DNA from 3 places in the Lactobacillus sp. PV034 genome. Region 1 is predicted to be linked to each of the others. Evidence: predicted binding sites of a transcription regulator. Region 1 holds the regulator's gene; each other region holds the start of a gene.
What was found. Region 1 encodes HrcA, which represses chaperone genes, less so after heat shock. Its sites were predicted from a motif close to TTAGCACTCNNNNNNNNNGAGTGCTAA; they were not measured.
Positions count from the first base shown of each region.

Region 1 (10,719 bases):
TATATCCATGTGGGACTTTACCAAAAAATTGATGGCAATAAAGTAGTTGAAGGCTTCTTAAAAGAATTAAGTGATGAAGAATTAATCTTAACCGTAAAAGATAAAACTCGTACCAAAGAAGTAAAGATTCCTCGTGATACTGTAGCTAATGCCCGATTTGCGATCGAGTTTTAGAAAGGAAGAGCAAAACTTATGACTAAAGAAATGATTGATGCTTTTGCAACTTTAGAAAAAGAAAAAGGCATTAAGCAAGATGTAATTGTTGATGCAATTAAGGCTGCTTTAGTTGCAGCTTACAAGAAGAATTATAATCAAGCACAGAATGTTGAAGTCGTGTTTGATGAAAAGAAGGGTAATTTCAAAGTTAATGCAGTCAAAACTGTAGTTGATGAAGTGCAAGATGACCGAATGGAAGTAAGTCTTAGAGATGCTCTTGAAATTAATAAGGCGTATGAAGTTGGGGATGAAATTAGATTTGAAGTTACTCCAAAAGATTTTGGACGTTTAGCTGCTCAAACTGCAAAACAAGTAATTATGCAACGTTTGAGAGAAGCAGAACGCAATCACATTTATGATGAATACTCTCAATATGAGGATGAAATTATCACTGGAACTGTTGAAAGACAAGATAATCGTTTTGTTTATGTCAAAATTGGTAATGTTGAAGCTGTTATGCCACATAATGATCAACTGCCAGGGGAAAGTTATAATCCTCAAGATAAGATTAGAGTACTTGTTACAAGAGTTGGTTCAGATACCAAGGGAGCACAGATTACAGTTTCAAGAACTGCACCTGATTTAGTTAAACGTCTATTTGAGCAAGAAATTCCTGAGGTTTATGATGGAACTGTTGAGATTGTTTCTATTGCTCGTGAAGCAGGAGATCGAACTAAAATTGCTGTGAAAACTAATGATCCTGATATTGATCCGGTTGGTACTTTAGTAGGACCAAAAGGTTCACGAGTTCAAAACATTGTTAATGAACTCGGGGGAGAAAATATTGACGTTGTAAAATATGAAGAGGATCCAACCGATTTCATCGCAAATGCTCTTAACCCTGCTGAAGTTATTGCAGTTCAATTTGATGATGAAGAAGATTCAAAGAATGCTCTTGTTATTGTTCCAGATTATCAATTGTCTCTCGCAATAGGTAAAAAGGGACAAAATGTAAGATTAGCAGCAAGATTAACTGGTTATAAGATTGATATTAAGCCTGAATCTCAAGTTGAATTTGTTGAAGAAAATGGCAACTCAGAAGATGAAGAATTTGAGGAAGCTGAAGTATCTTCAACTGAAGAACCAGAAGTAGAAGATGTTGAAGTTAAATCTGAAACAATTGATGAAAATAAAGATGATGAGGAATAGGTGATTTCTTTGAAAAAAAGAAAAATCCCAATGCGTAAGGACTTACTAACGAATACAATGATGCCTAAGAAAGAATTAGTCCGCATTGTAATTGATAAAGAAAAAAATGTTTCAGTAGATCCTACCGGTAAGAAATCTGGTAGAGGTGCATATGTATCATTAATACCTGAAAAAATTGCTGAAGCTCAAAAAGACCGGGTACTTGAAAAAAGCCTTGGTGCTAAAGTACCGCCACAGTTTTATGAAGATCTTTATGCGTATGTAGATCACCAAAAGGCTAGAAAAGATTTATTTGGTGAAGATTATCGTGCAAAATAAAATTTTAAATTTATTAGGTTTAGCACAAAGAGCGGGAAAGTTAATTGTTGGTTATGATGCAATCAAACCAGCCTTATTACACCATCAAGTAAAAGTATTAATTCTTGCCACTGATCTTAGTAACAATACAAAAGATAAAATCAGTTCGATTGCTAAACATAGCAAAAATATCCTGATAATTGAACAATTTTCAAGTGAGGAAATTAAACAAGCACTTGGAAAAGAAAGAAAGTTGCTTGCAATAACCGATGCCGGCTTTAGTCAGGCAATTAAAAAAATAAGTGATAAATAAAGGAGAGTGTTTGGATGGCTAAAAAAAGAATTTATGAAGTAGCTAAAGAACTAAACATCGATAACAAAACCGTAGTTGATAAAGCGAAGGAATTGGGATTTGATGTCAAAAGTCACATGTCTTCTTTGGATGATAGCGAAGCAAACAAGCTTGTTGAAGTTTTTTCAAAAAAGAAAAAATCTGCTGATCAATCCACTTCTTCAAAAAAGACAAAAATCAAAATTTCTGTTGGTGCCATCAGACGTCCACGACATTCTGATAAAAAGAAGAATTTTTCAAATAAGAAAAATGAAAATAAGGGTCAAAATAAGCGTAAAGAAAATAAGAACCGCCAAAATACAAATCATCCAGCAGCACGTGATTTATTAAAAGAATTACATGATAAACAAAGAAAAGACTCAGTTGAATTAGATAAACAAGCAGAGCTTTCACGCCAACAATATGAGAATAAACAAAATAATAGAGGGAAGAAAGTTCAAAAAGACGAAACTGCTAAAACTAGTCTTCCAGCCGAAGGTGCAGAAGCAGTAAAAGCAAGAGTTCAAGCTTCTAAAAAGGTTACTGGTCCAAAAATTGTAAAGCTTTCACCAGCTCGTAACCAGCCAAAGAAAGAAAAGCCTAGAGCAAGAAAAGCTACACCTGCTATTCCTAGCGCTCCAATTCAAGACCAAGATCAAAAGAGAAATAATAACCGCAAAAAAGATTTTGGAAAACCAGGACGTAAACATCATGAAGTTCCAGAATATGAACGTGAACGTAGTGATCACTCTGATAAGGCAAGACGCCGTCGCAATAAGAAGAATAAACGCAATAACCAAAGTCAAGAAGTGAAAAAGCAACCTACTCAAAGAAAAGAACGTCCATTACCAGAAACTTTAGTATATGAAGAAGGAATGAACGCTCAAGATTTAGGTAAGATTCTTCACCGTGAACCAGCTGAAATCGTTAAGAAGTTGTTCATGCTTGGTGTTATGACCAATCAAAACCAATCTCTTGATAAGGATACAATTGAAATTCTTGCAGCTGAATATGGTATTGAAGCTGAAGAGAAAGTTCATGAAGATATTTCTGATATTGATACTCTTTACACAAAAGAAGTTGAAGCTTCTAAGAACTCTAAGAACCAAGTTAAGCGTCCACCTGTAGTTACAATCATGGGGCACGTTGACCATGGTAAAACCACTTTACTTGACCGTTTACGTCATACCAATGTTTCAGCGCATGAAGCGGGTGGTATCACTCAGAGTATTGGTGCTTACCAAGTAAAATTAGATGATCGCAAGATTACATTCTTAGATACTCCTGGACATGCTGCCTTTACAAACATGCGTGCTCGTGGTGCAGAAATTACTGATATTGTTGTTTTGGTAGTTGCTGCAGATGATGGTGTAATGCCACAGACTATTGAAGCAATTGATCATGCTAAAAGTGCAGGTGTGCCAATTATTGTTGCTGTTAACAAGATTGATAAGCCAGGTGCCAATCCTGATCACGTCATGGAAGAATTAATGCAACATGGTTTAGTACCTGAAGACTGGGGTGGAGATACTATTTTTGTTAAAATCTCCGCTAAAACTGGTGAAAATGTTGAAGATTTACTTCAAATGATTCTATTACAAGCTGATGTTTTGGAATTAAAGGCTGATCCAGATCAAAAAGCAATTGGTACTGTAGTTGAAGCACGTCTTGATAAAGGACGTGGCCCGGTAGCTGACTTATTAGTTCAACAAGGTACCTTGAAAGTAGGAGATCCAATTGTTATTGGTGATACTTATGGTCGTGTTCGTGTCATGACTAATGATAAAGGTCGTCGTGTTAAGGAAGCGAAACCTTCTACTCCAGTTGAAATTACTGGTTTAAACGATGTACCAGCTTCAGCTGATAAATTAGTTGTCTTTGATGATGAAAAGACAGCTAGAAGTGTTGGTGAACAACGTGCCAAGAATGCCCTTGAAAAACAACGTGAAAATGTTCAACATGTTACTTTGGATAACTTGTTTGATACTATGAAGAAAGAAAACATGAAGTCAGTCGACATTGTACTTAAGGCTGATGTGCAAGGTTCTGTTGAAGCATTGCAACAATCACTTGAAAAGATTGATGTTGAAGGTGTTCGTGTAAATATTATTCACGCTTCTGTAGGGGCTATTAATGAATCAGACGTAACTTTAGCTGCTGCTTCAAACGCATTTATCATTGGATTTAATGTACGCCCAACTGCTACTGCTAAGGCACAAGCTGAAAGTGAAGGTGTAGATATGCGTCTTTACAACATCATTTATAAGGCGATGGATGATGTTGAAGCAGCTATGAAGGGTATGCTTGAACCAACTTATGAAGAAAAAGTTACTGGTAACTTAACTGTTCGTGAAACTTGGAAAGTTTCTAAAGTTGGTACAATTGCTGGTGCCTTCGTAGATAGCGGTTATGTAACACGTGATTCTGGTATTCGTGTCATTAGAGATGGTATAGTTAAATATGATGGTAAAGTTGCTTCTCTTAAACGTTTCAAAGATGACGTTAAAGAAGTTAAGCAAGGTTTTGATTGTGGTTTAACTATTGAAAACTTCAATGATATCAAGGTCGATGACGAACTTGAAGCATATGAAATGCAAGAGGTTAAGCCTCAATAATAGGAGGCAATTATGAAACATAGAATTGGTCGTGTTGAAGGAGAAATTTTACGCGAATTAACAAAAATCTTAAGAAAAGATATTCGCGATCCACGCTTGAGTGATGTAACTATTACGGCAGTTGAATGTACTAATGATCTTTCATATGCAACTATTTATTACAGTTTGTTAACTGAAGATCCAGAAAAGGAAAAAGATGTTGCTGAAGCTTTAGATAAAGCTAAAGGTACAATGAGACACCTGTTAGGACAAACTTTAACTGTTTATAAAGTTCCAGAATTAATTTTTAAGCGTGACACTTCCGTAGCCTATGGTAGTAAAATCGACGACTTGATTCGCCAAGTAAAAAAGGCTGATCAAGAACGAGAAAATAAATAATATTAAAAGGCGTCAATCGAGTTGTTGACGTCTTTTAATTTAGGTATTAGGAGAATTTTGATGTTAAATGGTATTGTTGTACTTAATAAGGATCGAGGAATGACCAGTAGTGACTGTGTCTATAAGCTAAGAAAATTGCTTCATATTAGAAAAATTGGTCACGCAGGTACGTTGGATCCAGAAGTAAATGGAGTCTTACCGATTGCAATTGGACAGGCAACTAAATTAATTGAATTAATGCACCAAAAACCTAAAGCCTATATAGGAACAGGAAGGTTTGGTCTAGCAACTGATAGTTATGATTTAGATGGTCATGTACTTGCAACTAAAGCAGTTGAACAGCCCTTTACACGTGAAGAAATTAGTAGTGGGATGGACAGATTAACTGGTGAATTAGAGCAAGTTCCACCAATTTATTCAGCAGTGAGAGTAAATGGAATGCGTTTATATGAATATGCAAGAAAAAATATTCCTGTTGAGCGTCCAAAAAGAAAAGTTGAAGTGTTTAATTATCAGTTAACCAATGAATTAAGGTATGATAAAGAACATAAAACACAAGAATTTGATTTTGCGATTAAATGTTCTAAGGGTACTTACGTCCGATCATTAGTGAATGATCTAGGAACGCAGTTAGAAATGCCAGCTGTCATGACTAGTTTGACTAGAATCGCAAGTTCAGGTTTTAATATTAATCATGCTGTTAGTTTAGCTGATATTGAAGAAAATCTTGATCAGCCAGAAAAATGGTTACAACCAATTGATGAATTCTTCAGCGATTATCAAACGATAGATTTATCTCAAGATCAATTTAATCGCGTAAAAAATGGTGCCGCAATTAAATTAAATATTACGACTGAAAAAGTAGCATTAAGGTTTAATAATAAGATAAAAGCAATTTATAAAAAAGTAGGACAAGATTATCGTCCTGATTTAATGCTTTTAAACAACGAATAAAGAGGAATCAGAAGTGAAAGTAGTTTCAATAAAGTATCCAATTAAGGAAAAGCCAGTTAAAGATAAGATTGTTTTAGCTTTAGGTTTTTTTGATGGACTTCATCGTGGTCATCAAGCCTTAATCAAACATGCTAAAGAAATTGCAACAAAAAAAGGGTTACCTTTGGGGGTCATGACTTTTAATCGTCACCCAAAAGAAATTTATCAAAATGATAAAACTTTTGTTTATCTTAATACTCTAAAGGAAAAAGAAGAAAAGTTAGCAAAAATGAATGTTGATTATTTACTGGTAGTGGACTTTGATAAAAACTTCAGTAAATTGAAGCCACAGGAATTTATCGACAAGGTTTTGCTTAAATTAAATATTGATACTGCAGTTGTCGGTTTTGATTATACATACGGACCTAAAGATGTCGCTAATATTGAAAACTTACCTAAGTTTGTTAAAGGAAGGTTTGATATTGTGGTTGAACCAAAACATATGGATGGTGGAGAAAAAGTAGGATCAACAGTTATTCGAAATGCAATTGAAACTGGAAAAATTGAACTAGCTAATAAGCTTTTAGGTGAGCCTTACACCACTTCTGGAATAATCGTTAGAGGCTATCGACGTGGTCATCAAATTGGTTTTCCCACTGCCAACTTGCAAGTTGAAGGTGACAAGGTTATTCCAGCTGAAGGAGTTTATGCGACACGTACCTTAATTGATGGACAGTGGTATGATTCTATGACCAGTGTAGGTTATAATGATACTTTCGAAAATAAAGAATTAACTATTGAAACCCATTTGTTTGGTTTTGATGAAGAGGCTTATGGTAAGGCAATGACAATTGCTTGGTACAAGTTTATTCGGGGTAATATTAAATTTGCGGGTATTCCTGAACTGAGAGCACAGCTGGAAAAAGATCAAGCTAATATTCAGGCTTACTTTCACAATCTAGAGAAAAATAAATAAAGATTTTGAATTAAAAGATAACGAAGTGATGAGAGAATTCTTATTATTTCGTTGTTTTTTTACATTAGTTACTTAATTTTCAAATAAATTTAGCACTCTTCTTGCATTATTGCTAAAATTTGCTATCATTATAATTGTTAGCACAGCAAAAACTTGAGTGCTAATAAAGGGGCGAGAAAAATGTTGACCGAACGGCAAGAGTTAATTTTAAAAACTATTATTAAAGACTTTACGCAAATGCATGAGCCTGTTGGCTCGAAGACCGTTATGTCCCAATTACCAATAAAGGTTTCAAGTGCGACAATTCGTAATGAAATGGCAGCTCTGGAAGAAGCAGGGTTATTAGAAAAAACACACTCATCTAGTGGAAGAATTCCTTCTACAAGGGGATACCGTTATTATCTTGACCACTTAATTAATCCAGTTCAAGTTCCAAGTTCAATTTATGAAAAGATTGGCTATCAACTTAATCAACCATTTCACCAAGTTAATGAAATTGTTCAAGAAGCCGCAAAGATCTTATCTGATTTAACTGATTATACTGCTTTTGCAGCCGGTCCTGAAACGAAGGATGTTAAGATTACTGGTTTTAGGATTGTCCCAATTTCTTCTTATCAAGTAATGGCGATTTTGGTAACTGATGATGGTAACGTTAAAAATCAAGTTTACACATTACCTCATAATGCCAAGGCTGAAGAAATTGAAAAGGCAGTAGATTTAATTAATAGTCATTTAGTAGGCAAACATCTAAGTGAAATTAATTCTTCATTACTCAATGAGATTTCACATCAGTTAATTAATCGTTCATCAGCTCCGCAAGTACTTGACTTGTTGCAGGATGTAATTAAAGATGCTGCAAGTGAACAAATGTATGTTGATGGACAGATTAATTTACTTAATAACTTTGAAAGTAATGATGTTTCTCAGCTTAAATCATTGTATGAATTGATTGATCATAAAGAGGATCTTATTTCTAATTTAATTGACTTTAACCCAGAAGATATGGTTGGTAAAGGAAATTCCAAGATTCAAGTAAAGCTTGGTTCTGAACTGCCTTCCGATCTATTGAAGAATTATAGTCTATTAACTGCAGAATATAGTGTTGGTAAATATGGAAAGGGAACAATCGCCCTTTTAGGTCCAACAAATATGCCGTACTCGCAGATGATCGGTTTACTCGATTACTTTAGAGATGAGTTAGCGAAAAAGCTACTTGATTACTACGGTAGATTTAAATAGAGGAGGTTAGCTGTGAGTAAAGAAGAATTTCCACATGAAAAGGATTTAGATAAAGATACTTCATCAGCTCTAAAGGAAGATTCAAAGGCAAAGGTAGAAGATAAGCAAAAAACTACTGAGTCCGATAAATCTCACCCAGAGGATAATAATGCTAAGATTAGTGAATTAGAATTAAAGATTGATGCTTTAACTGAAAAGAATAAAGAACTTGAAGACAAGTATTTAAGAAGTGAAGCAGAAAATCAAAATATGCAAAACCGTTATTCAAAAGAGCGTGCGCAATTAATTAAATATGAATCACAAAATTTGGCAAAAGATGTTTTACCAGCAATGGACAACTTAGAACGTGCCCTAGCTGTTAAAGCAGATGATGAAGCTGCCTTACAATTGCAAAAGGGAGTGCAAATGACTCTTGATGCTTTAGTAAGAGCGATGAATGATCACGGTATTACTGAAATAAAAGCTGAGGGCGAAAAATTCGATCCTAACTTACATCAAGCAGTTCAAACGGTAGCTGCTGAGAGTGATGATCAAAAGGACCATGTAGTTCAAGTTTTACAAAAAGGATATCAATATAAAGATCGTACATTAAGACCAGCTATGGTTGTCGTAGCACAATAGCGAAAGGAAGTAATTTATATGTCAAAAGTTATTGGAATTGACTTAGGTACTACTAACTCAGCAGTTGCTGTCTTAGAAGGAAAAGAACCAAAGATTATTACTAACCCAGAAGGTAGTCGTACCACTCCTTCTGTAGTTGCTTTTAAAGATGGTGAAATTCAAGTAGGTGAAGCTGCTAAGAGACAAGCTATCACTAACCCAAACACTATCACTTCAATTAAAAGTCACATGGGTGAAGAAGGTTACAAGGTTAAGGTAGGAGATAAGGAATATACTCCTCAAGAGATTTCTGCTATGATCTTGCAATACATTAAGAAGTTCTCAGAAGATTATCTTGGTGAAGAAGTAACTGATGCTGTTATTACTGTACCTGCTTACTTTAATGATGCTCAAAGACAAGCTACTAAGGATGCTGGTAAAATTGCTGGCTTAAATGTACAAAGAATTATTAATGAACCTACTGCTAGTTCACTTGCTTATGGTTTAGATAAAGATGATGCTGATGAAAAAATCTTAGTTTATGACCTTGGTGGAGGTACTTTTGATGTTTCTGTCCTTGAATTAGGGGATGGTGTTTTCCAAGTACTTTCAACTAATGGTGATACTCACCTAGGTGGGGATGACTTTGATAAGAAGATCATGGATTGGTTAATCGAAAACTTTAAAGCAGATAATGGAATTGACCTTTCTAAAGATAAGATGGCTTTACAACGTTTGAAAGATGCCGCTGAAAAAGCTAAGAAAGACCTATCAGGTGTATCTTCAACTCACATTTCACTTCCATTCATTTCTGCTGGCGAAGCTGGTCCACTTCACTTAGAAGTAGACTTAACTCGTGCTAAGTTTGATGAATTAACTAATGATTTAGTTGAAAAAACTAAGATTCCGTTTGATAATGCCTTGAAAGATGCTGGTTTATCAGTTGGTGATATTGATAAGGTTATCTTAAATGGTGGTTCAACTCGTATTCCAGCTGTTCAAGAAGCTGTTAAGAAGTGGGCTGGCAAGGAACCTGATCACTCAATCAACCCTGATGAAGCTGTTGCTCTTGGTGCTGCAATTCAAGGTGGGGTTATCTCTGGTGACGTTAAGGACGTTGTTTTACTTGATGTTACTCCATTGTCATTAGGTATTGAAACAATGGGTGGCGTCTTCACTAAGTTAATTGATAGAAACACTACTATTCCAACTTCAAAGAGCCAAATTTTCTCAACTGCTGCTGATAATCAACCAGCTGTAGATGTTCATGTTTTACAAGGTGAACGTCCAATGGCAGCTGATGATAAGACACTTGGACGCTTTGAATTAACTGATATTCCACCAGCACCACGTGGTGTGCCACAAATTCAAGTTACTTTCGATATCGACAAGAACGGTATTGTAAATGTTTCTGCAAAGGATATGGGAACTGGTAAGGAACAAAAGATTACTATTAAGTCTTCATCTGGTTTATCTGACGAAGAAATCAAGCGTATGCAAAAAGAAGCTGAAGAACACGCTGAAGAAGATAACAAGAAGAAGGAAGAAGTTGACTTACGTAATGAAGTTGACCAATTAATCTTCACTACCGAAAAGACTTTGAAGGAAGTTGATGGCAAGGTTCCTGAAGACGAAATTAAGAAGGTTAAGGATGCCTTAGAAGATTTGAAGAAGGCTCAAAAGGATAATAACCTTGAAGAAATGAAAGCTAAGAAAGATGCTTTATCTAAAGTTGCTCAAGACTTAGCAGTTAAGCTTTACCAACAAAATGGTGGGGCACAAGGAGCTGGAGGCCAAGCAGGTCCAAACCCACAAGGTGATCAACCAAACGACAACTCAAATGGTAACGACGGCCCAACAGTTGATGATGATTTCCACAAGGTGGACCCTGAAAAGTAATATAGGTATAATATAAATACCATTAAGAAAAGAACTGCACCCTGTAGTTCTTTTCTTTTATAAATTAAAGGAGTTTATTGATGGCA
Region 1 is NZ_CP041982.1:292,292-303,010, forward strand. It holds gene rimP (ribosome maturation factor RimP) at 1-174, shown strand, start outside; gene nusA (transcription termination factor NusA) at 193-1,365, shown strand; gene rnpM (RNase P modulator RnpM) at 1,375-1,683, shown strand; gene FP432_RS01570 (L7Ae/L30e/S12e/Gadd45 family ribosomal protein) at 1,673-1,975, shown strand; gene infB (translation initiation factor IF-2) at 1,990-4,608, shown strand; gene FP432_RS01580 (ribosome-binding factor A) at 4,621-4,986, shown strand; gene truB (tRNA pseudouridine(55) synthase TruB) at 5,047-5,940, shown strand; gene ribF (riboflavin biosynthesis protein RibF) at 5,954-6,895, shown strand; gene hrcA (heat-inducible transcriptional repressor HrcA) at 7,076-8,134, shown strand; gene grpE (nucleotide exchange factor GrpE) at 8,147-8,755, shown strand; gene dnaK (molecular chaperone DnaK) at 8,774-10,633, shown strand; gene dnaJ (molecular chaperone DnaJ) at 10,714-10,719, shown strand, end outside.

Region 2 (10,719 bases), 430 kb from region 1:
TTCATGGTTCAACTAAAAAGATAAAATTCCATTTAAATGGTGATTTTGGTGTAAATGATACTACCCAAGCTTTTGAAGGCGTAATGAATAATGTAGATCGTCGTTACAATCATCCAATGTCCAGCTTTATGAGAGATTCGATGAGTAAGTACTTAACTGAGCTAACTTGTACAACCTGCCAAGGTAAAAGATTAAATGAGAAGGCATTAGCGGTAAAGGTTAATGGCACAGATATTGCAGCTGCATCTGATTTACCAATTGAAAAGGAAATAGAATTCTTTAAAAATGTTGATTTAAGTGAACAAGAAGCTGTAATTGCAAAGCCAATTCTAAAAGAAGTGGAAGATCGCTTAACTTTTTTAAGTAATGTTGGATTAGACTATCTAACTTTATCACGTTCTGCTGGTACTTTATCTGGTGGAGAAGCACAACGAATTCGTTTAGCAACTCAAATTGGGTCAAATTTATCAGGAGTTATGTATATTCTTGATGAACCTTCAATTGGACTTCATCAACGTGATAATGATCGCTTAATTTCGTCTTTAAAGAAAATGCGAGATTTGGGCAATTCTTTAATTGTGGTTGAACATGATGATGAAACAATGCGTCAAGCAGACTATGTCCTAGATATCGGTCCAGGTGCAGGAGTTTATGGAGGTAAGGTAATGGCCGCTGGTACGCCAGAAGAAATTATGAAAAATCCTAATTCCTTGACTGGCCAATATCTCTCTGGTAAAAAATTTATTCCAGTACCTTTAAAGCGAAGAAAGGGCTCGGGTAAAAAAATTAGTGTTAAAGGCGCTGCAGAAAATAATTTAAAAGATATTAATGTTGATTTTCCTCTTGGTAAATTTACTGTAGTTACTGGTGTATCCGGATCCGGAAAATCTACTTTAGTAAATATGATTCTAAAACGAGCTTTGGCACAGAAGTTAAATAATAATTCAGCTAAACCGGGTAAATATAAATCAATTACAGGCTATAAAAGTATCGAAAAGATTATTGATATCGATCAAAGTCCAATTGGTAGAACTCCTAGATCAAATCCGGCTACTTATACTTCTGTCTTTGATGATATTCGTACGCTTTTTGCACAAACAAATGAAGCCAAAATGCGTGGTTATACTAAGGCTAGATTTTCATTTAATGTTAAAGGTGGACGCTGTGAAGCTTGTCATGGGGATGGAATTATTAAGATTGAAATGAACTTTTTACCTGATGTTTATGTTCCATGTGAGGTTTGTCACGGTAGTAGATATAATTCTGAAACTTTAGAAGTTACTTATCGTGGAAAAAATATTGCTCAAGTTTTAGACATGACTATTAATGAAGCAACTAAATTCTTCGAAAATATTCCTAAGATTCATCGTAAACTACAAACTATTGTTGATGTTGGTTTAGGTTATGTGAAACTAGGGCAATCAGCTACTACCTTATCTGGTGGCGAGGCACAACGGATGAAGTTAGCATCAGAATTGCAAAAATTATCAACAGGTAAGAATTTTTATATTCTTGATGAGCCAACAACGGGATTACATACTGATGATATTAAGCGTCTTTTAGAAGTATTGCAGCGTTTAGTAGATGATGGAAATACAGTCCTAGTAATTGAACACAATCTTGATGTGATTAAGAATGCAGATTGGTTAATTGACCTAGGTCCTGAAGGAGGAGAAGGCGGCGGTCAAGTAGTGGCTACTGGAACTCCTGAAGAAGTAGCAGAAGTAAAAGAAAGCTATACTGGACAATACTTAAAGCCAGTACTTGAAAGAGATACTATATTAACTAAGAACGCTTGCAAAAAATAACACTTTTTTAGTAGAATTATTTCTAGGGAGGAAATATAAATTATGAATAATTTTTCTAGTTCTGATAAACACCGTGGCTTTGACTGGGGTGCCTTTGTTGGTGGTGTTCTTTTAATTATTGCCGGTATTTTAGTGATGTCTTATCCTGACCGCAGCTTTAGAACTTTTGTTTACTTGTTTGGGATTATCTCAATTTTACAAGGTATTTTGTGGATTTATGCTTATGCAAAATTTAGAGATATTTTCAGTATGAGTTGGGTAACAATTCTTTCGGCTGTGATTGACATTGTAATCGGGATTCTGTTCTTGTGTGCTAATGTAATTGGCGGTTTAACTTTAGCATTATTATTTGCTATTTGGTTCTTAGCTGACTCAATTATTGGGATCATTTTCTCTGCTCACTTAAGAGCTTTTTCAACAGGATACTTTATTTTTAGTTTGATCTTGAGCATTATTAGTTTAATTATTGCGATTGTCTTGCTATTTAATCCTACCTTGGCAGCATTAACTATGGTATATCTAGTTGCATTCTGGCTTTTAGTCTTTGGTTTCAATGAATTAATGGTATCTTGGATGCATCGTTAATACTTTTAAAAAGTTTTGAACTTATGATAGTTCAAAGCTTTTTTGTTTATATAAAAATGAAACGCCCGGTATGTTATAATTTATGTCAAGGAGGCAACGCAATGGCTAAGAATAAAAAACAGTTACTGATTGTAACTGGAATGAGTGGAGCAGGAAAAACTGTAGCAATTAAGTCTTTAGAAGATATGGGGTATTTTGTAGTAGATAATTTACCTCCTGAACTTCTTGGCAATTTTTGGGATCTAATTTATAGTTCGGATGAATTTAGTAAAGTTGCAGTTGTTATTGACTTAAGAGTTCGAAGCTTCTATAAAGATTTAGTTGATGAAATAAATTCGCTTGAAGACAGCCAAAATATTCAATCTACCTTGGTATTTTTAGATGCTTCTGATGATGCTCTGGTATCAAGGTATAAGGAAACTCGTCGTCTCCCGCCTTTAGCACAAAAGGGAAGATTATTGGACGGAATTCAAAAAGAAAGAGAAGTTTTAGATCGTGTAAAAAATGTTTCTAATTACATTATTGATACTTCTAATCTTTCAAAAAAACAGCTGAAAGAAAAATTAATTAAAACTTTTAGTGATAGTGATACTCATACTTTTTCAATTGAAGTAATGAGTTTTGGCTTCAAGTATGGAATTCCGATTGATGCGGATATTGTGATGGATGTCAGGTTTTTGCCAAATCCATTTTATATTCCTCAACTAAAACCATTTACAGGTCTTGATAGAAGAGTTTTCGATTATGTAATGGAGAAGAAGGAAACTAAAGAGTTTTATCAAAAATTCTTGGAAATGTTAGAAACTGCAATTCCAGGGTACATTGAAGAGGGGAAGGAAAGATTAACAATAGCAATTGGCTGTACAGGTGGACAACATCGCAGTGTTTCCATTGCTCGTCAATTGGCAGTTGATCTAGCTGAAAAATATCCGAATAATCCCGTAGACATATCTCATAGAGAAATTAGTCGTTATATAAAACAATAAAGGAGAGTTTTATGGCATATGGAGAAAATCGAATAGTTCGTGTCATAAAAGGAAGACGGCCAAAAATTGTAGTTATTGGTGGTGGAACTGGGTTACCAGTTATTCTGAATGCCTTAAAAGAGCAAAATGCAGATATTACTGCTATTGTTACAGTAGCCGATGATGGTGGTTCTTCAGGAACAATTCGTGATTATATTAATGTGGTTCCTCCTGGAGATATCAGAAATGTTTTAGTATCTTTATCTGATATTCCAGAAAAGGAAAAAGAGGTTTTTCAATATCGGTTTGATTCATCAGATTCATTTTTTGCAGGGCATGCAATTGGTAATTTGATTATTGCTGCCTTAAATGAAATGCAAGGAAATATTTTTGATGCAGTACAATCTCTTTCCAAAATGATGCATGTAGATGGCAGAATTTATCCTGCTTCAAATGAGCCATTGACTTTAAATGCTGAATTTGTAGATGGGACAACGGAGGCAGGCGAAACAGAAATTACGGCTCAAGATAAAAGAATCAAAAGGATATGGGTAACGAATACTAATTCGGAAGATGAACCAAAAGCTGTTTTACCAGTCTTAGCAGCAATTATGCAAGCAGATGCAGTTGTTTTAGGCCCAGGAAGTTTATTTACTTCTATCTTACCTAATTTAGTAATTAAAAATTTAGGAGAAGCAGTACGACAAACAAAGGCAGAAGTTATTTATATTTGCAATATTATGACTCAAAAAGGAGAAACTGATCATTTCACTGTTGCTGATCATGTAAGAGTACTGAATAAGCATTTAGGTGGTAATTATATTGATACGGTTCTTGTTAATGGTGCCAAAATTGATATGTCGAAGTTTAACCCCAATGACTATGATGAATATTTGGAACCAGTTAGAAATGATTTTGAAGGTTTAAGAAAACAAAATTGTCGAGTAATTACGGCAGATTTTATTGATCAACATAGTGGATTAGTTTTTCATGATGGAGAGAAAGTAGTCGACGAGATTTTAAATTTGGCTTTCGACGCCTTTTGTCGTAGACAGCAGGAGGAAAGATGAGTTCTTATGCCAGTGATGTGAAAAAAGAGTTAACTAGTCTACCCGTTCATCCTGAACATGCAAAGGCTGAACTCGCTGCATTCTTAAGAATGAATGGGACTTTGAGTTTACACCAGCATCATTTTAGTTTGGATATTGTGACCGAAAATCCAGCAATTGCAAGAAGAATATTTTCTTTGATAAAAACGGCGTATGGAATTGAACCATTACTGATTGTTTCTAAGAAGATGAAATTAAAGAAAAATTATCAGTACTTGGTGAGATTGCAACAAAGTGTTAAGGAAATTCTAACTGATTTAGATGTAATCAATGATCAATTAGGGTTAGTTACTGGTATTCCGGAATACATACTGAATTCAGAACAACGTGCTATGTCTTATCTAAGAGGTGCTTTTTTAGCCGGCGGTAGCGTTAATAATCCCGAGACAAGTCGCTATCATTTAGAAATCTATTCCTTATATGAAAATCATAATACCGATCTTGTTACGTTAATGAATAAGTATTTTTATCTAAATGCGCGTAAAACTAAGCGTCGAAGTGGTTACATTGTTTACCTTAAAGAAGCAGAAAAGATCGGTGACTTTCTTCATGTGGTTGGAGCAGTAAATGCTATGCTTGCTTTTGAAGATTTAAGAATTATGCGAGACATGCGTAATTCAGTAAATAGATTGGTAAATTGTGATACCGCAAATTTAAAAAAAGTCGCTAAAGCAGCTGCTCAGCAAGTTGAGCAAATTCAGCTCATTGATAAAGAAATGGGTTTAGATAATTTGCCCGAAAAATTAGCAACATTAGCACGTTTTCGCTTAGATCACGCTGAGCTTTCATTAAAAGAGGTTGCACAACAACTTCCAGGAGGACCAATCTCTAAGTCAGGGGTAAATCATCGCTTTCAAAAAATTAAAGAAATTGCTGCTAAATTGGAAGCTGAAAATGTTAAAGAATAAAAAAGAGGATTCGCTATTGCGAATCCTCTTTTGATTTGAAAAATTATTTTTCTTTATTAACTAAGATGTCGTCAATCAAACCATAATCTTTAGCTTCTTCAGCAGTAAGGTAGTTATCACGTTCTGTGTCTTTAAGAATCTTATCTAATGGTTGACCAGTAGTTTCATGTAAGATTTGATTTAATTTCTTACGACTCTTTAAGATTTCTTCAGCTGCGATTTGAATATCGGTTTGTTGACCTTGAGCACCACCTAATGGTTGGTGAATTAAAACAGTTGAGTTTGGTAAGGCAAAACGTTTGCCCTTGGTTCCAGCAGTTAAAAGAATAGATGCCATTGAAGCAGCCATTCCGATTGCAATAGTTGATACATCTGACTTAATAAAGTTCATAGTATCCATAATTGCAAGGCCAGAAGTAATTACACCACCAGGGGAGTTAATGTATAAAGAAATGTCTTTAGTATTATCTTGTGCATCTAAGAATAAAAGTTGAGCAATGATAGAATTTGCCATTTGATCATTAATTTCGCCACTCAACATAATAATTCTATCTTTTAAAAGTCTTGAATAAATGTCGTAAGCACGTTCACCACGCGCAGTTTGTTCGACAACTGTAGGTACAAGCATATAAAATACCTCCTAAATTGTATAAAAATTAGCACTCTAACATGTACTGTGCTAATTAAAGCACATAATCGTTTTAAGGTCAACTATTGGAACTGAAAATTTTCAAATGTTTTCTACAATAATTTACACAAAAATACCAGACAGATATCTGTCTGGTATTACAAGTTGGTTAGAATTAATTAGATTAATTTTTTATCTTGTCTCTTTTTAATCAGAGGTAAGATTAAACCCAAGGCAAGCAAAATAATTGGCGTTAAAATATTTAAAAATAAAGTGAAGGGATCTGGTGAATAAATACCAACTATACAGCAAGCTGCTGTTAAGAAGAAACACCAGTAACCACTTAATTTGGCTAACCATTGATTTTTTGTCATTTGGTATTCGGAATTAAACTTATTTCGATCATTGCGCAAAGCAATATAGGCTGCAAACACCCATAAGTAGCGGAGCGGCATAGTTGTAGAATTCAATTTGACTAGCTGCTCCATAACTTGAGTAGCGTCTGGAACAACAGCTTGAATTAACGTTAATCCTCCCGAAAGAATGACTATCATCCAAATCCCATTAATGTAAGCACCGTGACGATTTTTCTTTAATAGACTTGATGGAATAAAATCATGAGCCTCTTTACTACCTAAAAGCATTCGTAAAGGTGCATCAATAGAAATAACTAAAGTTGAAAATTGACCAATTACATTACACCAAGCATAAAGATAGAGGAAAAGATTACCTGCATGATAGTAAGTACCCAAGTTTTGGAAAGCCCAATATGGCCCATTAGAAATGTAATTTGCTAGATCAGCGCTGCTGCCAGATACCTTTCTTGGATCAAACATCATCGCTAAGGCAAAAGTACCTAAAATCGCTGAAATTATAACCATAATGGCTAGTAGGATCATTGACTTAGGAAAGTTCTTAGCTGGATCTTTAACTTTAAATACGTAAGGTGAAATTTTTTCACAGCCTCCAACTGAGAAAATTAAAATAGAAAGTGAAGTGAAATAACTGATATTAAAGTTAGGTAAGAAATTCTTCCAATTCCAAGAAATGGTTTGAAAATTACTATTAGGATTAATTGTAGGTGCTGCAAACATCATGATGATAAATAAAATTGACATAATAAACATTGATGTCCCAGCAATTGTAGCTAAAGTTTTTAGGAATGAAATTCCGCGACTGGCAAACCAACAAAAGAAAAGGAAAATTGCTAAAGTAGCTAATTGGATCCAAAGCGTTGGTGTAGCATCAAATTTATCAATTGATCCCCAAATACCCCAAGCCATAGCTCTTAGTCCACCAGTTCCTTTACTTGAGATATATACGATATGAACAGCCCAGTAGGTCCAGCCGGCATAATAAGCCCAACGAGGTCCCATTGTTGCATTGACCCATGAAGAGACTCCACCTTCAGCTTTTTTAAAAGTTGATCCCAGTTCCCCAACCATTAAAGCATAAGGAACAAAGTACAAGGCAAACATTATAATCCAGCTAAAGATGACATGAGTTCCATCAAAGTAACCATAGCCATTAATAATATTTCCAAAACCCCATACGGTGGAGAAAGCCATCATGGCTAATGTAGGCCAAAGCATTTTTTTAGCCTGATTTTGTTTTAGTTCAGCTTCCATTTAAATTACCTTTCTTCGATATAAATACTAACCCAAGTAAATTATATCGAAATTAAACTAATAATTGGATAAGAATAAAAGGATTGATTGATATATTTATTCTTGTTACGTATTTCTTTTTTCTGCTACAATATTATTAAGATATTCGTCCCCTTAGTGTAATGGATCGCACGTAAGATTCCGGTTCTTAAGATCTCAGTTCGACTCTGAGGGGGGACATATTTTTAACAATTAGTTATGATAATATGAAATCGTTTTATTAAAGGTTGAAATCTAAATTTTATATTGTTATACTATGGGTGTCGAAAGGGAAATGAAAAAACGAAAGTTTTTGAATTTCTCTAATATTTTTAAAGTTTGTGGGTCACAAAGTGTCACAACGTGGGACACAATTTGACCCATTAGAAGGAGCAAATATGGACACGGACTTAACCTTGTTGCAAGATTTGGCTCCGGATATTCTTAAAATAGTTCGACAAAGATTTCTCGTTCTTGAGCAAATTTCTTTATTTGCCCCTGTGGGGCGAAGGGTAATAGCGGAGAAGTTAGGACTAAGCGAACGAAATATCCGTACAGAAACTGATCTTTTGAAAAGCTTAGGCCTAATAGAGGTTAAAAAATATGGAATGATTTTAACCGAAAAGGGAAATCATGTTTTGAAAGAAGCTGCCCCGTTTATTGACCGAATTTTTAATGCAAGTAATTTAGAAAAAGATCTTGCAAATAAATTGGGAATTGAACGAGTGATAGTGGTGCCAGGTAACAGTGATCGACAAGAACGTGTTTTTGAGCAATTAAGTCAACAACTTGAATCTGCTTTAGACTTGTTACTTCCTTTAGGAAAAAATATCATTACTGTTTTGGGCGGAGCAACAATTTCAAAGGCAGCTAGTCATCTTTCAACAAAATTGAGTCGTTATCGTGATTTGCTTTTTGTTGCTGGACGAGGAGCATTAGGCGAAAGTGTCGAAATTCAAAGTAATACAATTGCTCAAGTGATGGCCTCTAAAACTGGAGGTAGACATCAGGGATTGTATTTACCAGAGAATATACCTGCGGAAGCATTGGATATTTTAATTAAAGATGCCGGTATTGCGAATGCGATTTCAAACATATATAATAGTGATGCAGTCATTCATGGAATTGGTTTAGCAGATGAAATGGCCAAAAGGCGTAATTTAGATGTGATTACTCGTTCCAAACTTCGAGAGAAGGGTGCTGTGGCCGAAAGTTTTGGGTATTTCTTTGACCAGCAGGGAAGACTGATTGACCAAGTCCCAAGAGTTGGATTACAACTTGAAGATTTAGGTAAAATACCTCATGTATTTGCAATTGCAGCAGGAGCTAAAAAAGCAGCTGCAATTGAAGCTTACATGCATCATGCTCCTAAACAGACGTGGCTTATCACGGATGAGGGAGCTTCAAATATGGTTTTAAAGGGGAAGTAATTCCTGTTTAAAATAAATTGTTACATAGATTCCTAAGGAGGAATATTGGATATGACAGTTAAAATTGGTATTAACGGTTTCGGCCGTATCGGACGTTTAGCATTCCGTCGTATTATGGATTTAGGCGAAAAGTCTAAGGATATCGAAGTTGTTGCAATTAACGACTTAACTACTCCTTCACTTTTAGCACACTTACTTAAGTACGACTCAACTCATGGTACTTTTGACCACGAAGTTTCATCTACTGATGACGCTATCGTAGTTGATGGTAAAGAATACCGTGTTTACGCAGAACCACAAGCACAAAACATTCCATGGGTTAAGAACGATGGTGTTGACTTCGTTCTTGAATGTACTGGTTTCTACACTAGCAAGGCTAAGTCAGAAGCTCACCTTAAAGCTGGTGCAAAGAGAGTTTTAATTTCTGCTCCTGCAGGTAACGATCTTAAGACTATTGTTTACGGTGTTAACCAAGATACTTTAACTCCAGATGACAAGATCGTTTCAGCTGGTTCATGTACTACTAACTCATTAGCTCCAATGGTTAATGCTTTACAAAATGAATTCGGCATTGAAGTTGGTACTATGACTACTATTCACGCTTACACTTCAACCCAAATGCTTTTGGATGGTCCTGTACGTGGTGGTAACTTACGTTCTGCACGTGCTGCTGCAATCAACATTATTCCTCACTCAACTGGTGCTGCAAAGGCTATTGGTCTTGTTATCCCAGAATTGAACGGCAAGTTGAATGGTCACGCACAACGTGTTCCAGTTCCAGATGGTTCAGTTACTGAATTAGTTACTATTTTAGGCAAGAGCGTAACTGCTGACGAAGTTAATGAAGCTATGAAGAAGTACGAAAGTCCTTCATTTGCATACAACGACCACAACATCGTTTCAACTGATGTTTTAGGTATGACTGCTGGTTCAATCTTTGACCCAACTCAAACTATGGTTACTACTGCAGGTGACAAGCAATTAGTTAAGACTGTTGCTTGGTACGACAATGAATACTCATTCACTTGCCAAATGGTTCGTACTTTATTGAAGTTTGCTACTCTTTAATCTGTAATATTTAGATATTATTTGACTATTAGATAAGCAAAGAGAAGGCGGAGGGAGAGTTCTTCCTCCGCCTTTTTTAGAAAAATGAAAACATGGAGGCTAATTCAATGGCTAAATTAATTGTTTCTGATCTTAAAAATGAACTTAAGGGCAAAAAAGTTCTTGTTCGTGTAGACTTTAATGTTCCTATTAAAGATGGTGTTATTGGTGATGATAACCGTATTGTTGCTGCTTTGCCAACTATTAAGTACATCATTGATAATGGTGGAAAGGCTATCTTATTAAGTCACTTGGGTCGTGTAAAGAGTGATGCAGATAAGAAGGAATTATCATTAAAGCCAGTTGCAGAACGTTTAAGTGAATTATTAAATAAGCCTGTAACCTTTGTTCCTGAAAATGAAGGTAAAGAAGTAGAAGAAACTATCGATAATATGAAAGATGGAGATGTAGTTGTTCTTGAAAACACTAGATTCCAAGATATCGATAATGACTTTGGTAAACGTGAATCTAAGAATGATCCAAAACTTGGCGAATACTGGGCAAGTTTAGGTGACATCTTTGTTAACGATGCT
Region 2 is NZ_CP041982.1:718,113-728,831, reverse strand. It holds gene uvrA (excinuclease ABC subunit UvrA) at 1-1,808, shown strand, start outside; gene FP432_RS03720 (HdeD family acid-resistance protein) at 1,851-2,393, shown strand; gene rapZ (RNase adapter RapZ) at 2,495-3,379, shown strand; gene FP432_RS03710 (gluconeogenesis factor YvcK family protein) at 3,391-4,428, shown strand; gene whiA (DNA-binding protein WhiA) at 4,425-5,375, shown strand; gene clpP (ATP-dependent Clp endopeptidase proteolytic subunit ClpP) at 5,419-6,003, opposite strand; gene FP432_RS03695 (APC family permease) at 6,183-7,631, opposite strand; gene FP432_RS03690 (sugar-binding transcriptional regulator) at 8,048-9,079, shown strand; gene gap (type I glyceraldehyde-3-phosphate dehydrogenase) at 9,131-10,147, shown strand; gene FP432_RS03680 (phosphoglycerate kinase) at 10,255-10,719, shown strand, end outside.
Region 2: a site for HrcA is predicted at 6,032-6,058, ahead of clpP (ATP-dependent Clp endopeptidase proteolytic subunit ClpP). Genes of this name have one in related genera too.

Region 3 (10,719 bases), 340 kb from region 1:
TTCATATGGTAGTTCAGTTCCTGGTGGTATTTTTATGCCAATTTTAGCTTTGGGTGCTATTTTAGGTGCTTTTGCTGCTACTTCACTCATCCATATGAATTTATTGTCTACTAATTATTATCCACATTTAATCGTAATTTCAATGGCTGCTTATTTTGGCTCAATTGAAAAAGCTCCGTTTACAGCAATTTTATTATTGACTGAAATGGTCGGAAGTGTGGAACAAATTTTGCCAATGGTAATTGCAACCTTCATTTCTTACTATGTAGTTGATTTACTAGGTGGTCGTCCAATTTACGAAGCATTACGCTTACAAATGAATTACAAATAAAAAGAGTTTAAGTCATGATAAAGTTCATGACTTAAACTCTTTTTTTATTCAAATTTATCTAAGGCTTCAATTGCCTTTTCCCATTCATTGTTGGCTTGTTCAAGTTGTTTTTGCACTTTAGTCAGATCTTCTTGTAATGGGCCTAATTTTTCAAATGAAGCAGCAATTTCTGGATTAGCCATTTCAGTTTGAATACTATTTTCTTGATTTTCTAAGTCTTCAATTAAAGTTTCAGCATCTTTGACTGCACGTTCAAGTTTACGCTTTTGAGAATCTCGTGCCTTTTGCTCTTGATAGGAAAGTTTGGTTTTACTTTCGGAAGTAGTTGTAACTTTGTTATTTGAAGAGACAACATTATTTTCGGTTTGGGCAACTTTTTCTTTTTCTCTTTCACTAAGATAATAAGAATAATTACCTTCATAAATTTTAGCATGGCCATCTCTGACAGAAATAATCTTGTTAGCTAATTCATTGATGAAGTAACGGTCGTGAGAAACAAAAAGTAAAGTGCCATCATATTTATCTAAAGCAGCTTCTAAAACTTCTTTAGCTTCAATATCTAAGTGGTTTGTTGGTTCGTCCATTAGTAAGAAGTTGTCATGTTCCAATGAAAGAACAGTTAAGGTTAAACGCGCTTTTTGTCCACCAGATAATTGACCGACAGTTTTATCAATATCCTTAGCAGTAAATAAGAAACTAGCCAGAATTGAACGTACATCTTTTTCTGGCATAGTTTTATGACGATCCCAAATAGTGTCAAGAACTGTTTTGCGAGGTTCAAGGGTTTGGAGTTCCTGGTCATAGTAACCAAGGTCTAGACTGGCACCTAATTTAATAGAACCAGTTTTTGGTGTTAATTTGTCAACAACTGTTTTTAATAAAGTAGACTTACCAATTCCATTAGGGCCAATGATTGCTACGCGATCATTTTTGTTAACTTGGAAGTTAATATCTTCGACCATTGTTTTGTCAGGATAACCAATAGATAAATCCTTAGCTATTAAGACTTCTTTACCAGAAGGACGTTCACTAGAAAAATGAATTCTAACTTTATTTTTGTGCTTAGGTGGATTGATCCGCTCTAATTTTTCTAGTTGTTTACGTCTACTTTGAGCACGTTTGGTTGTAGAGACTCTAACTAAGTTTTTTTGAATGAATTCTTCTTCTTTTTTGATGTGTTCTTGTTGTTTTTCATAAGCTGCTTCTTGTTGTGAATCCATTAATTCACGTTCTTTAGTGTATTGAGTATAGTTACCCTTAAAAGTAGTTAGCTTACCAAAATTTAATTCAAAAATTTCATTAGTTAGATTGTCCAAAAAGTATTGATCGTGAGAAACAGTAACAATAGCGCCTTGATAGTTCTTGAGAAAACTTTCTAGCCAGTCTAATGTATCTAGGTCTAAGTGGTTAGTGGGTTCGTCAAGTAGTAACAAAGGTGGTTTTTGTAAAAGTAACTTTACAAAGGCCAAGCGTGTTTTTTCACCGCCTGATAAAGTCCCAATTACTTTTGACCAAGTATCTTCCTTAAAGTTAAATCCATTTAAAACGCTTTTAATCTCTGCTTGGTAGGTAAAGCCCCCAGCTTGTTCAAAGTCATATGCTAGTTGATCATAGCGTTTTAAAAGTTCTTGATCTTCGGGATGATCTGCAATTTGTTCTTGCATGCTAGTGATTTTTTTATTTGTCGCAATTAAGTCTGCAAAAACAGAAAGCATTTCTTCCCAGATGGTCTTACTTTCATCTAGACCATTTTCCTGAGCGATATAACCGACATCAATATTTTTGTTAATAGTGAACTCACCACCAGATGGATTTTGTTCGCTAGTCATTATTTTTAATAGAGTAGTTTTTCCAGCTCCATTTGGTCCAACAAGACCGATGCGAGCATTGTCAGGAATTGAAAAGGTAACTCCTGAAAAAATTGTATTAGCGCCAAAACGCTGTTCAAGATTTTGTCCTTGTGCAATTATCATAATTCTAATTCTCCTAGCAAATATTGTAACATAGCGCTTTATCCTAAATTTATTTTAGATTGTGAAATATTGGTATTTTTATTTAAAAATATTAATTTGTGAACTTGCTTACTTGATTTTTTTCGAAAGTATCGCGTATTATTGATGTGAAAAGTAAAATAATTCACATTCACAAACTATTGATGATGAGGTAAAAGAAATGGAAGCAATTAAAATTCCTAAGGCAACGGCAAGACGATTACCGTTATATTACCGCTATTTAATTTTTTTAAATGATGAAGGAAAAGAAAAAGTTTCTTCTACGGAATTATCAGAAGCAGTGCAAGTAGATAGTGCATCTATTAGAAGAGATTTTTCTTATTTTGGTGCTCTTGGTAAAAGAGGCTATGGTTATGATGTCAAAAGTCTCTTGAATTTCTTTAAAAAGATTTTAAACCAGGATACTTTAACTAATGTTGCTTTAGTTGGCGTCGGAAATATGGGGCAAGCCCTTTTAAATTACAATTTTAAGCGCACTAATAATATTCGTATTTCAGCAGCTTTTGATATTAATCCTAAGATTACGGGAACAATTATGAGTGGCGTTCCTGTTTATGATATGAGTGAAATGAAGAAGCAATTGCAAGAGCAACAAATTACGATTGCTATTTTATCAGTTCCACAAGCAGCTGCTCAAAAGACAGCTGAAGAAATGATAGAAGCTGGAATTAAAGGAATTATGAATTTTACTCCTTTACGCCTGTCTGCTCCTGCAGATATTAGGGTACAAAATGTCGACTTAGCAACTGAACTTCAAACTTTAATTTATTTCTTGGATTCAGATAAGAAAACTGATGACTAATTAAAATTAATTTTAAAACACAGACTTAGGTAATAGCCTGTGTTTTTTGCTATTTAGCACTCAATGATAAAAAGTGCTAATTTTTTGAACGTAAATTCTTGCATTCATCTTCTAAAGAGGTTAATATTTTAATTGTGAGTTAGCACTAGACAAAAATGAGTGCTAAATATTAATTATGCAATAGGAGGCATGCATCATGTTACAACCAATCGGTGATCGTGTAATCGTAAAAGTTGAAGAAGAGGAAGAACAAAAGGTTGGAGGCATTGTCCTTGCTTCTAATGCCAAAGAAAAACCTCAAGAAGGACAAATTGTATCTGTTGGTGAAGGCAGACGTAGTGCAAACGGCGAATTAATTCCAATGTCAGTTCAAAAAGGTGAAAAAGTATTCTTTGACAAGTATGCTGGAACTAAGTTGAACTACGAAGGTGAAGATTACTTAGTTCTTCACGAAGGCGACATTATCGCTGTCATTAAGTAATTTTAAATAAAAGGTGGCTAGAATTATGGCAAAAGATATTAAATTTAGCGAAGACGCAAGACGTTCATTATTAAAAGGTGTAGATAAGTTAGCTAACACTGTAAAAACTACTCTTGGACCTAAGGGTAGAAATGTTGTTTTAGAAAAGAGCTACGGCAACCCTGATATTACTAATGATGGTGTTACGATTGCTAAGAACATTGAATTAAAGAATAACTTTGAAAACATGGGTGCCAAACTTGTTGCAGAAGCAGCACAAAAGACTAACGATATCGCTGGTGATGGTACTACTACTGCAACTGTTTTAACTCAAGCAATTACCCAAGAAGGTATGAAGAATGTTACTGCTGGTGCTAACCCTGTAGGAATTCGTCGTGGTATTGAAACTGCTACTAAGGCAGCTGTTGATGAATTGCACAAGATCAGTCACCAAGTAAGTACTAAAGAAGAAATTGCACAAGTTGCTTCAGTTTCCTCAGCAAGTAAAGAAGTTGGTAATTTAATTGCCGATGCTATGGAAAAAGTTGGTAATGATGGTGTTATTACTATTGAAGAATCTAAAGGTATTAACACTGAATTATCAGTAGTTGAAGGTATGCAATTTGATCGTGGTTACTTATCACAATACATGGTAACTGATGACAACAAGATGGAAGCAGACCTTGATAATCCTTACATCTTGATTACTGACAAGAAGATTTCTAACATTCAAGACATCTTGCCATTATTACAAGATATTGTGCAACAAGGTAAGTCATTATTGATTATTGCTGATGATGTTGATGGTGAAGCTCTTCCAACTCTTGTCTTGAACAAGATTCGTGGTACTTTCAATGTAGTTGCTGTTAAGGCTCCTGGCTTTGGTGATCGTCGTAAGGAAATGCTTCAAGACATTGCTATTTTAACTGGTGGTACTGTAATTTCTTCAGATCTTGGTCTTGAATTGAAGGATACTAAGATTGATCAATTAGGTACTGCAGGCAAAGTTACTGTAACTAAGGATTCAACAACTATTGTTGAAGGTGGTGGCTCTAAAGAAGCTATTGAAGAAAGAGTTGACCAAATTAAGAGTCAAATTGAAGATGCTACTTCAGAATTTGACCGTAATAAGTTACACGAACGTCTTGCAAAACTTGCTGGTGGTGTAGCTGTCATCAAAGTTGGTGCTGCTACTGAAACTGAATTGAAGGAAAAGAAGTACAGAATCGAAGATGCCTTAAACGCAACTCGTGCCGCTGTTCAAGAAGGTTACGTTGCTGGTGGTGGTACTGCTTTAGTTGATGTTATGAAAGCCATCCAAGACAGTGTAAAGGGCGACAGTGAAGATGCTGAAACTGGTGTTAAGATCGTTATGAGAGCTTTAGGTGCTCCAGTTCGTCAAATTGCTGAAAATGCTGGTAAAGATGGCTCAGTAATCTTAGACCACTTGGAACACGAAAAGCCAGAAGTTGGTTACAACGCAGCTACTGATGAATGGGAAAACATGATTGATGCTGGTATTATTGACCCAACTAAGGTAACTCGTTCAGCTCTTCAAAATGCTGCTTCAATTGCTGCATTATTGTTAACTACTGAAGCAGTTGTTGCTGATGATCCAGATGACTCAAAGAATGATGGACCAGCTGCTCCAGCTAACCCAGGTATGGGCATGATGTAATAAGCTAACTCCTATTAAAAAGTTTATTAATCTTAAATAATTAAAATGCTGATGACTAAGTCATCAGCATTTTTTGTTGTTCTGTTATAGTGAATTTAAACAGAGAAAAAATACTTTTATATAGAATTGGAGATAAAGATGAATCAAGAAAGAAATATTGGAAAATTCTTATATCAAGAACGTAAAAAAAGAGGATTAACTCAAAAAGAATTCGTTAGAAATATTATTTCAGTATCTCAATATTCAAGAGTTGAACAAGGGCAACAAGATTTACGCACTATAGATTTCTTTAAAATAATTAATATTAATAAAATTAAATTAAATGAATTGATGACAGCTGTTAATGAAGAAAAGTTAGTTAACGAAAACTCAGATGATGAAATTTTAAAACGACTAGCGAACGCTTTTTATGATCGTAATTTAGTAGAAATAAAATCTATTAAAGAAAAATATCGTCCCATAAAATTAAAAGAAAATATTGTTTTACAAGCTACGTTGATGGAGTCAATTTTACAAGATAATTTAAAAAATTTAGATCCTATAATTATTAAAAAATTATCTCAAAAATTAAATGAAGCTGATGAGTGGACTACAAATAAAGTATTTTTACAACTATTTGGAAGTTCTATGATGATTTTTGATATGCAACGATTGAGTATTTATATGAAAAAAATTATACGAACTTATATGAATAAAATATCTCAGTATTCCTTTGAAACTCAAAGGAGAATAGGATCGATTTGCATTAATTATTTAGGCAGGGCATACCAAGAACAAGATCAGCAGTTGCTAACAAACATACTGAAGTTACTAGAAAATATGTCAGCTAATCCTGATATGTTAATGTATAAATTATTAGGGAAATATTTTGAAAGTTTATTTAAGAATGATAGAAGTCAAAGTGAGGAGATTCTAGAGATTTTATCTTTATCAGGATATAAGAAATTTATTGTAAATTTGCCAAAATAAATTTGCATATTTGCAAATTTTAACAAAAAATTTATTCGTGATGATATTATTTCTCTAATTATTAATTTAGGAGGAATAAATTATGATTATTGTAACATTGCCTATTTTACCTTAAATAAAAATTACATAAATAAGAGTTAAAGGTAGAAAATTAATGCAAAAAGAATCTAAACTTATTCAACAGTTAGTCAATGAGTCTAATTCGTATCAATCTCCTGTTGTGTTATATTCTCATAGATTACTAATCAATAATTTGAATAAAATAATTAAGGATTTAAGTTATTCGAAGAATAGAGTTTATTTATTTTATTCTGTTAAAGCTAACATGAATCCTGAAGTATTACAAATTATAAATAAGAAAGTTAGTGGTTTTAGTATCTCTTCAGATCAAGAGTATGAAAGTATAAGATTATTCAAAAATAAGATTATTAGTAGAACAGGCTTTTCTTTTCTTCATAATCATATTTCTAAGAATAAGGAAATTTTTTATTTTAATTCTATTTCTCAATTAGAAAATTTTCTTAAGTTAAATAGTGATAGGGCTTTACAAATAGGAATTAGAATAAGAGCTCCAAGGAACTTATATGATCGAAATTCATCTATCTCTAGATTTGGATTTTCAGAAGGCGCACTACGAGATTTAGAGTCATTACAAAAAAGATACAGTTTTAAAATAGATAGTATTCTTATTCACCAAGAAAACAAAGTTTTAGAAGATTGGCATAGACTCAGTAAATTTATTAAAGATATTTTGAAGAAGAAATTATTAAAGAATATTTCTTCTATAAATTTAGGTGGAGGATGGGATAATCTTTTTTTAAAGAATCAAATAGGATTGTTTATTAATCATTTAGGCATTCCCATCCACTATGATGTTTATATAGAACCAGGATCAGCTATAGTAAGAACTATTGGTATATTAAAAGCGGCTGTAATTGATGAAAATGAATTTGAGGATAAGCGTTATATAGTGGTAGATACTTCTCAATTTAATAATAGTTCATGGTATATACCGAGAATAATTGGATATTCAAAAAATGAAATAAATAGGAAGCCTATGACCACAAATGTTTATGGAAATACTTGTTATGAAAAAGATTATTTTGGACAGTATACAAAATGTACTATCAGCTTTGGAAGCAAAGTGTTTATGTTTCCAATTGGAGCATATTATTCTACTACTCATAGAGAATTGCATGGAATAAAATTTCCAAGAGAGTATGTTATATATGATTAAGAGCTATGAAATATATATGAATCAAATAGAAGAGGTTAGAAATCTGACTGATATAGCAAGGGAAATGGAATTATCAAGACCTCATATTTCATTAAAGGAAGATACAATAATTCAAAATGAACGGTTAATTATACAGCTAAATCAGGAGATAAGGAAAAGTTGGATAAAAAAGTGTTGCAATAGAACGGCACCAATATATAAATCACCATTATGGAATACAAATGTAAAAGATTTACAAAATTATTCTTATCATTATTCTTATGAAACCCTCTTAAATGATGAAAATGACTTTGCGGATTTATTAGGTTATCAAATCAAAAATATGACAAGTAAAACATTTCTTTTTTCAAGTGGAATGAATGCAATTTCGAATATTTTAAATTGCTTTAGTAGCTTGATTAAAGAAAAATTAATTATTCAGGCTAGTGCAGGGTATTTTGAAACAAAATATTTATTAAAAATTTTAAAAAGTATGGGAAATGAAATCTATACTGATTTTACTAATAATGTAAATGCCAATCTCTTTTATTTTGAACCGATTAAGTATGATGCTTCATTATCAACTACGGATTTAGATAAATTAATAAGCAGGGTTAATCAGTCTACACATTCGCTTAAATTTATAATTATGGATTCTACTATGCATAATAAAACTAAGATTTTTGATGAATTAAAAAATAAAATTTATAACTTAGATAATGTAGTATTATGTGATATTCGTTCTGGATTGAAATTGGATCAGGAAGGATTAGAGCTTTCAAATTTAGGTATATGTTCTATTTTTGTATCAAAGAATAACATGAATTTATTTCAAATAGTAAAAAGATATATTGAACACTATAAAAACTTAACGGGTGCAAATTTATCTTTTTATTCTTTGGTATTAAGTCATTATTTTAAAGGAAAAATTAAATCTGTAGAGTATACTCAAAAAGTTAAAAAACAGATAATGTGGGCTAGCAAAGCTATCACTTCGGATTCTTCTAGAATTATTAAAAGACTAATTTGGAGAAATAAGCGAATAGCTAATGAAAATTTAATAGCACCTTTTTTATTTATTGAATTATTTTCGCAAGAAGAAGAAGAGTATTTAAATTATATTCATAATTTTCAGAAGTTTATGAAAAAAAGGGGTACCCCAATAGACTATAGAAATAGTTGGGGATTCCGAATGCCATCGGTAGAATATTTTAATGATATCTTCACTCGAAAAAAATATATTAAATTTTATCCTGGATCTTTTCAGGGACTAACAGCTGTTAATGCTATTTATTATTTAAATAGGATATAAAATCTTAAGTATTATTAAAGGAGGTGAAGTAGTATGGAAATAAGACTTTCTAAAGATCAGCTTTCTATGAAAAATATGGAAATTAATTTGGATGAATTAGATAAAACATTAATGCCTGCATTATCAGATAGTGCTGAAATTTTAATGACAGCTTATCCAACGGTAGATAAGCCATATTAAAACGAAAACCATATATGGGTTCTAACCTATATATGTTTTTTTATTCAAGGAGAAAAATAAATGGAAGAAAATAAATATGATGTACTAATAGTGGGCGGTGGACCTGCGGGATTATATACAAGTATTATGTTAAAAAAGGGAACTCCTATGCAAGTTCCAAATGAAAATATAAAAGTAGGAATAATTGAGCCAAATAGAGTAGGCGGTCTTACTCAGTATGCTTATATACAAATAACTAAACACTGGGCATTTTCTGGAAGAAATCTTATTAATACCTTATGGAATGATGCAAAAGAAGCAGAAGTAAATTTTATACAAGAATATGTAGTACAAATTGATAAGGAGAAAAAGTTTTTTAAAGTTATAACAAATCAACGGATTTTAAAAGCAAAATATGTAATTATTGCAACCGGAATTATGACACATCCAAATATATTAGATACACCAGAAGTCGCAACAATTGGATTACATACGCCAGAGGAAATGATAAACGAAGCAGTAAATGATCATAATTGGAAAAGAGTATTAATAGCTGGAACAGATAAAAACTCAGTACAAGATTTATCAAAAACTATTTCTAAATTAGGTAAAAATAAATTGGAGTTAGTAAATTATTATGTATTTGATGAAACAGTAAATATTCAAAAGAAAAATTATGGAATTAATAATAATATTCTTCGTAAATATGATGGGATAATTTTTGATTATAATTCTTACAAATTAAAAAATGGAAGTACATCTTATTTTAAAAATTTAGGAATATTACAGAAGAATGGCTTTATAAAAACTAATAGTTTTGGGGAAACAAATGTTTTAGGGATATTTGCCGTCGGAAGCGTCACAATGCCGATATCCGGTATACCAGAAGCCATATATTCAGGACAAGTAACAGGACTGTATGTAGGGCGATTGTTAAAGAAGACGACTATCGCTGAACCAAGTGGAAGATTTCCATTTTTCCCTCGGGAACTTAATTGGAATTTTAGTTTTCAACATGAAATGGAATAATATAAAATGAATAATTTTACGAAATACGGTAATGTATATAGGCTACTGGGAGGGAGAATAGCTACTAATATAGCTGATAGTCTTTTTTATATGTCTATTTTATGGCATTTTAAAGAAATAACGAACTCTACTTTAGTAGTTTCTATAATTTTTGCAATAACATCAGGAATTGACACGATATCTTTTGGTTTTGGACCTTTAATCGATCGAATTTCTATAAAAAGGCTTTTAAAAATATCTACTTGCATTCAGATTTTAATTAGTATTGGAATTGTAGTTATGTTAACTATTAATATTAGAAATATAATAGTTAGTATTTTAATACTCATACTTTTTACAATTTCTTCTATATTATCTTCTGTGGTTTATCCTGCAGAAGACAAATTGTTACCTCTTTTTGTATCGGAAAGAGAAGTTTTGCGATTTAACGGCATTTTTCAGTTAACTTATAAAGTTTTAGATATAGCTTTAGATGCTTTTGTAACTGTTATTATTACAATAACTTCCATAAACATTACAGTAATTTTCTCTGGGATTGTTTTTGCTATTGCTTTATATTTTTATTCTAATTTAAAAATTAAAGTTATAGCAAAAAAAGTTCTTGAAGAAGAGGAATATTTTACTGGTTCGTATATAAAGGATTTATTAATAGGATGGAAAACTCTAAAAGAACAAAAAACAATTTTGGAATTGATTTTACCCATTTGTGTCATTAATCTATTTTATGGCATTTTTATGGTTGGTTTACCTT
Region 3 is NZ_CP041982.1:1,537,795-1,548,513, forward strand. It holds gene FP432_RS07780 (ClC family H(+)/Cl(-) exchange transporter) at 1-331, shown strand, start outside; gene FP432_RS07785 (ABC-F family ATP-binding cassette domain-containing protein) at 376-2,304, opposite strand; gene FP432_RS07790 (redox-sensing transcriptional repressor Rex) at 2,504-3,145, shown strand; gene groES (co-chaperone GroES) at 3,342-3,626, shown strand; gene groL (chaperonin GroEL) at 3,652-5,283, shown strand; gene FP432_RS07805 (helix-turn-helix domain-containing protein) at 5,422-6,252, shown strand; gene FP432_RS07810 (hypothetical protein) at 6,407-7,489, shown strand; gene FP432_RS07815 (hypothetical protein) at 7,506-8,780, shown strand; gene FP432_RS07820 (hypothetical protein) at 8,814-8,960, shown strand; gene FP432_RS07825 (NAD(P)/FAD-dependent oxidoreductase) at 9,021-9,968, shown strand; gene FP432_RS07830 (MFS transporter) at 9,975-10,719, shown strand, end outside.
Region 3: a site for HrcA is predicted at 3,199-3,225, ahead of groES (co-chaperone GroES). Genes of this name have one in related genera too.